DNA from 3 places in the Sporosarcina sp. FSL K6-5500 genome. Region 3 is predicted to be linked to each of the others. Evidence: riboswitches for the same ligand, from Rfam matches in the RefSeq annotation. Region 3 holds a riboswitch; each other region holds the start of a gene.

What was found. A riboswitch is a leader RNA that binds a small molecule or an ion and turns the genes downstream of it on or off. The one in region 3 is predicted to bind S-adenosylmethionine.
Region 1: it holds a riboswitch for S-adenosylmethionine, as region 3 does, so the genes downstream of both, MKX62_RS07945 (methionine ABC transporter ATP-binding protein) here and MKX62_RS10525 (methionine biosynthesis PLP-dependent protein) in region 3, are expected to answer to the same signal.
Region 2: it holds a riboswitch for S-adenosylmethionine, as region 3 does, so the genes downstream of both, cysC (adenylyl-sulfate kinase) here and MKX62_RS10525 (methionine biosynthesis PLP-dependent protein) in region 3, are expected to answer to the same signal.

The regions. Positions count from the first base shown of each region.
Region 1 covers NZ_JBBOTP010000001.1:1,721,380-1,723,650, forward strand. The annotation lists gene MKX62_RS07940 (methionine ABC transporter permease) at 1-207, opposite strand, end outside; gene MKX62_RS07945 (methionine ABC transporter ATP-binding protein) at 197-1,222, opposite strand; SAM riboswitch class I at 1,401-1,512, opposite strand; gene MKX62_RS07950 (sulfite exporter TauE/SafE family protein) at 1,678-2,271, shown strand, end outside.
Region 2 covers NZ_JBBOTP010000001.1:3,898,665-3,900,935, reverse strand. The annotation lists gene MKX62_RS18530 (phosphoadenylyl-sulfate reductase) at 1-527, opposite strand, end outside; gene cysC (adenylyl-sulfate kinase) at 788-1,387, opposite strand; SAM riboswitch class I at 1,611-1,711, opposite strand; gene MKX62_RS18520 (DMT family transporter) at 1,878-2,271, opposite strand, start outside.
Region 3 covers NZ_JBBOTP010000001.1:2,228,666-2,230,936, forward strand. The annotation lists gene MKX62_RS10525 (methionine biosynthesis PLP-dependent protein) at 1-1,106, opposite strand, end outside; SAM riboswitch class I at 1,184-1,290, opposite strand; gene MKX62_RS10530 (ABC transporter permease) at 1,368-2,123, opposite strand; gene MKX62_RS10535 (ABC transporter ATP-binding protein) at 2,120-2,271, opposite strand, start outside.

The DNA of each region.
Region 1 (2,271 bases), 510 kb from region 3:
AACAGGCCGAACGATGTTAATGACTATATTTAATATTTGAGAAACAAGTTTGTTTTCCAAAATGTTATTTTGCCTAGTGACAAATAATAGCAGGCCAATTGCAATTCCAAAAATGGAACCAAAAACGAGAGTGGCGATTACCATGATCAGTGTTTCGCCGGTTGCTTCTACAATCCGGGGCCAAAATGTAAGCCAATCAACGTTCATCTTGTAGGACCTCCTCTATGTCTACAATTAATTCAAGTTCTTTTAATACATGGCTTACAGCATCCGTTTCTCCTTCAAATGAAACAAGTAGATTGCCAAAAAATCGTTCCTGTAATTCTCGAACTGAACCGTAAACGATGTTGAAATCAACATCATGTTTACGTGTAACTTTTGAAAGAACAGGATCACTTGCAATATCTCCTTTGAAAATAACTCGATATAACTTGGTACCACCTTTTGATTGCCACTCATTAATCAATTTTTCTGAAGGTAGATCCTGCTGCACGGATTGGATGAATCGTTGTGTTGTCGAATGTTGAGGATCAGTAAATGTTTCAAAAACATCACCTGTTTCGATTACTTCTCCATTTTCCATGACCGCTACTTTGTCGCAAATTGTTTGAATAACATGCATTTCATGTGTGATAAGGAGGATTGTAATACCCAAATCCTTATTCACCTTTTTCAACAACCGCAGTATATCGGCGGTCGTATCAGGATCTAGTGCAGATGTGGCTTCATCACAGATTAGGATGTCTGGTGAAGTGGCGAGTGCTCTGGCTATACCTACGCGTTGCTTTTGCCCTCCTGATAGTTGGTCCGGATAATCTTTAGCTTTATCGGCCAGGCCAACGAAGTCCAATAATTCCTCGACGCGTTCCGCAATTGCTTTTTTTTGCATTCCGCCAAGTTTCAAAGGATACGCGATGTTTCCTGCAACTGTCCGTGAGTTCAGCAAGTTGAAGTTCTGAAAAATCATGCCGATGTTGCGACGTTGCGTCCGTAAATCTTTTGAGGATAATGTACTGACGTCGATGTCTCGAATGAAAACAGAGCCTGAAGTCGGGCGTTCAAGCATATTTACTAACCGTAGCAATGTGCTTTTTCCAGCGCCGCTAAAACCGATGATGCCGAAAATTTCACCTTTTTCAACGAAAAGAGAAACATCTTTTACCGCATGTACCTCACGCTTCCCAAGGGCGAACGTCTTGGATGCATTTTTAAATTCAATCATGTATTGACCCCCTAAGTACTTCGTTAATTCTGTGCGGACAACGGATGCAACTAGCAAAATGACTTGTGACCCCGAGCATCTGGCCGCTGAAGCTAGATAGTTGTAAGAACGAAAAAAATCCCTCTTTTTCTTAAAATAGATAAGAAAAAGAAGGATTCTAATAAAAGAAGCCATCTCGTTCTCATCTTCCAAACGCATACGCGTCTGTAGGAGTTGGCACAGTGTTCATTGGTCATGAACCTGTTGCCGAGATGTCATAGGGCCTGTCCCTCGATCTCTCTGGATAAGAAAGTGATGTAGTGCTATTCGATTGTTGCAAGAATTGAATCTAACTCTAGTGTGCAAATTAGGTAAAGTCAATGAATTTACTAAAGTAAAATAATTCAGATTACTAATAGTCGTAAACAATTTCAGAATTCTGATACACTTAAAGTGATAGAGAAAGCGGTGTGAGAATGACAATTTTTATATTTATTAGCATTATACTTTTTGCGTCCATTTTACAGACAAGTACAGGATTTGGTTTTTCGATCATGGCGACACCTTTTCTACTCATGATTTTCAATCCGATGGAGGCCATTCAGATTAACCTAGTTTTGTCGCTTGTTATTTCGAGCGCACTTATTGCTAAAATACGTAAAGATGTGGATACAGACCTATTAAAAAAGTTGATAATCGGGAGCTTATCTGGACTGCCAATTGGTATCATTTTGTTCATTTCGGCGGATATCAACAAATTGAAAACGGGCATAGGCATTGTTCTTCTTTTGCTAACACTGCTGCTTGTCCTGAACCTTCGAATTAAGAGAACTAAACGTGGGGACCTTGTTGTTGGCGGATTATCCGGTACATTGACGACAGGAATTGGCATGCCAGGTCCGCCGCTTTTGCTCTACTTTGCAGGAACGGCTATGCAAAAAGAAACATTACGTGCAACGACACTCGCGTTTTATTTATTCATCTATTCCGTTAGTCTACTCATTCAAGTGCTTTTTGTTGGTACAAATAAAGGTATCTGGACCTCAATCGGAATGGCACTGCCGCTAGTA
Region 2 (2,271 bases), 1.7 Mb from region 3:
CAATGAATCAGCGGGCAAATTTTAACCGATTGAAAGGTTTCATCTTTGTTCACAAAGTTTGTCTGACTTCTTGATGGTGATTGTTCACGCCTAAGTCCTGATAACCAAGCGGTCGTACCGCTCATTGCTTCACGGAGTGGAATTACTTTCCTCATATGACAACAACGATCCGGCTGTCTTTCCCATAGTCGATCGCCATACTTGTCAGCTTGTTCCTCAACCGTTAAGCCGGGAGTCTTCATTTCAATTACAAGCTTTGGATAACGTTTCTTTACTTCATCGATTAAGGTATGCGTTTCTTGAAAATGAAATCCGGTTTCGAGAAAGACCACTTTAGCAGTTGGTTTTATTTGCGAGATTAAATCTATCATTACGATACCTTCAACCCCAAAACTACACGCATATACAAGTTCATCGTCGTATTCTCCGTAAGCCCATCGCAAGACGTTTAACGCACCTTTTGACTCGTCATCGATTGGAAAAACTTCACTAGTCTCAGCCCAAGATTTGTACGTCAACTTCGCCATACTAATCCCCCCTCTAAACTCAATAACTCTATTACATTATCTTTTTTTAAAAAAGGCGACTTTAATCTACTATTGATTAAAGTCGCCTCTAATTTTTTAGTCAGCGAATTGTTCGTATGTTCACGATTGTCCATTAGCTTCTGGATTTCCAGTCGGCATGTGATTAGCGTTTATACTAACTTTATTAATCCTATGTGTCAAGTAGGTTTAAATACATTCTATTCCTAAAACCCCAATATGTTACGCATTTTGTAATTTTTTTAGATATAGTTATTTTCTTTTAAATAAGAAACGATGACTTTGACAGACTCTACAATATTTAATTGATTGGTATCAATGATTATTTCCGGGTTAACAGGTTCTTCATAAGGAGCATCAATTCCTGTAAAGCCTTTAATTTCACCCAATCTTGCTTTCTTATAAAGCCCCTTCGGATCCCGTTCTTCACAAGTTTCTAAACTTGCCTTAACGTATATTTCGATAAACTCATCGGATTTGACAATTTCTCGCACCTGATCTCGATCTTCCTGATAAGGCGATATGAATGCTGTCAATGTGAATAAGCCAGCGTCGACCATTAGTTTTGAAACTTCACCGATTCTGCGAATATTTTCCGTCCGATCATTTGGACTAAACCCTAGATTCTTATTTAAACCGTGCCGGACATTATCTCCATCCAGTCGATAAGTATGAATGCCTTTCGCGTGTAACTCTGTTTCTAGCGCTACTGAAACTGTTGATTTCCCTGACCCTGATAGCCCAGTGAACCAAAGAATAGCACTCTTATGGCCCTTTAGTTCTTGACGATTTTTTTTTGTTACCTCTGATTCATGCCAAACGATATTTGTAGACTCTGTCATTGTTTGCCCCCCTAAATCATTTGTTTCAGTTTAATTTTTATATACAAAAAAGACACCTTTTTCCGATTCAAATAATCGATTAGAAAGTTGCCTTTAGTTGTCTAATTAGCATGTATGAAATTGTTAAAATGATAAATGACTTACAACCTTTACAGTAAAGAAATAAAAAAACCACTTCTAAATAGAGCAAGAAGAGGTTAATAGAATCGAACACATATTACTCCTCTTATCTGCTAAACTTTCGTTTACTGGAATTGGCACAGTACTAAACAGTCTGTTGCCGAGGTTTCATCGGGCCAGTCCCTCAACCTCTCTAGATAAGATATAAACTATTAAGTTGAGACCAATACTACATTATCGAAAATTCAAAGTCAATGACTTATCAGAATTTATTTTCAATCATATCAGTTTAGTTGGAATTAAAGGCGATCTTCTTGCACATATAATAGGCACTTTAAACTACTTTTCAGTGCGCTAGGAAACATGTTAGTTAACTCTCACTTAACCTTTCGTTGTTCTCATCGGTTTTCTCTATTTCCTTTTCATAATTATTTTTCCAATTAACAAGAAAGATTCCTGCAAATATTAGTAATCCACCAAAAAGGATAGACCAGGTTAGTCTTTCATGGAGTAAAAACCATCCTGTGAGTACACCGAAGAATGGCGCTAAAAAAAGGAATGCACTAGTTCGTTCTTGATTACCTCTTTGGAGAAGATAAAACCAAATAGAAAACTGAATAATTGAGGCTGCAATGGTAAGCCATAACAAAATCAGGATAGATTGAGTAGTCATTTTAAAGAAAGTCTCTTCCAGTAGTAAGCTTCCCAGAAAGAGAATTAATCCACCAAAAAGCATTTGATAGGCTGTCATTACATACGTATCA
Region 3 (2,271 bases):
CCGCTATTCAAAGTTGCAAACACTTGCTTCAAATCTGCGATCAAATCGTCAGCCTCTTCGACTCCGACAGAGAAACGTAAAAGTCGGTCGCAGACGCCACGTCGTATTCGTTCTTCACGAGGAATATCGGCATGTGTTTGCGTTGCAGGGTAAGTGATGAAACTTTCCACTCCACCAAGACTTTCCGCAAATGTAATGAGCTGCAGATTTTCAAGGAATGGCCCGACCGATTCACTATCGTTCAGCCGAAATGATAGCATTCCACCTTTTCCTGGATAGAGAACGTCCGTAACAAGTGGTTCATCTTTCAAATAATTGACGATTATTTTCGCGTTTTCATCATGCTGTTTCATTCTTAAATGCAGTGTTTTCAGCCCTCTGATGATTAGCCAAGAATCGGAAGGGGAGAGGACTGCGCCGATAGCATTATGGTTGGCGGCAAGTTGTTCGCAAAGTTTTTCACCTTTTGCAACGACAAGTCCCGCGAGGACATCGTTATGTCCACCGATATATTTCGTTGCGCTGTGCATGACAATGTCAGCCCCGAATTCAATCGGTCTCTGGAAATAAGGCGTTAAAAATGTATTGTCAACAATCAACAGTAAATCATGCTTTTGAGCCAGTTCTGCATACTGCCGAATATCAAATTCTTGCATGAGTGGATTGGTCGGTGTTTCTATGAAGAGCGCTTTTGTCTTCGAAGTGATCAACTTTTCGGTCTCGTTCACATCGGCGAAACTCGTATACGTTGTACCGATTGAATAAACGTCGGAATACTGTTCGAGCAAGCGATATGTGCCACCGTAAATATCTTCTGGGACAATCAATTCATCTCCAGGACGGAACAGCGTTAAGATAAGCTGAATCGCCGCCATACCAGAACTGCATGCATACCCTGCATCACCGCTCTCTAAGTTTGCAATTCCATCTTCCAATATGGAGCGGGTTGGATTTTTTGTCCGTGTGTAGTCGTAGCCAGTCGATTGACCGAGCCCCTTATGTTTGTACGCAGTTGATAAATAAATCGGAGGGTTGACAGCGCCCGTCTTCGGATCACTGTTGTTGCCTAATTGGACTAGGATTGTATTCAAACTTTGTTTTGTCATTGTAGTCACCCTTTTCTTTTAGATTACAAAAGGGGACCCTCTATAAGAAGAGGGTCCCCGAAATATCGTAGACTATCTTCTTATCTTCTAGGGAAATGAACACCTAAAGGAATTAGCACCGTACCTGAACAGGCTGGTTGCTGAGACGTCATAGGGCCAATCCCTCGGTCTCTCTTGATAAGAATCAAATTATGGAATTATGTGAAAAGAACAATTTCAATAACTTTATCATGACATGGAAAATAAAACAAGAGCGAATTATTAAAATCTGTCTTTCAGCAGCTGCATCCGTTGATTGAATAGACTTGGATATGATAAAAAGCCAAGCAATACACTTGTCACTGCAGCGGTCGTCAATAATAGGAATATGATGAGCAATTGGAACTGAACCGCTTGGATGGGGTCCGCACCTGCGATGATTTGACCACTCATCATACCTGGAAGTTGAACCAAGCCCATTGTCTTCTGACTTTCGATTGTCGGGATCATGCTTGCCTTGATTGCGTTGATGAGTTGTCTATGAATGGCCTGTTTTGGCGTTCCACCGAGAGAAAGGATGAGTTCGGTTTCATCACGATGCGTTTCAATCTCAGCTGTGAACCGGTTAAGGAATAGGATTGATAGCACCATTGAGTTGCCAATCACCATGCCGCTAATTGAAATGATGTATTGTGCGGTTGGCGGTACGATTTGAAAGCCTAGTAGAATACTCTGGGTTAGTACTTCTACAAAAAGTAATGTGACCGCGATTTTCCAAGTGATTCCCTTGATTGCTTTTCCTTTCTTACGGGTGTTTTGTGTTGCCGCTGCAATCATTAATGTAACCATTAACAAAATGTACAATATGTTTTCAGAATCGAAGACAAATTTAAGAATATAGCCGACCATAAGCAATTGGATAATGGACCGAATTGTCGCAATGATTGTGTCTTTTTCCAAATCTAAACGTAGAGTCTTTGATAGTAGTAAAGGTATGATTACAAATATAAGTGTAATGGATAACGTAAGATAGCTCATTCTACGCCTCCTTGCACAAACTGCTTCACAAATTCATTTGTTGGTGATTTCAATAAGTCACTTTCGCCAGTTTCAATGACTTGACCATTCATTAGAACCCAAGTGTAATCTCCAATTGATAAGGCTTGTTCTAAATTATGTGTTATCC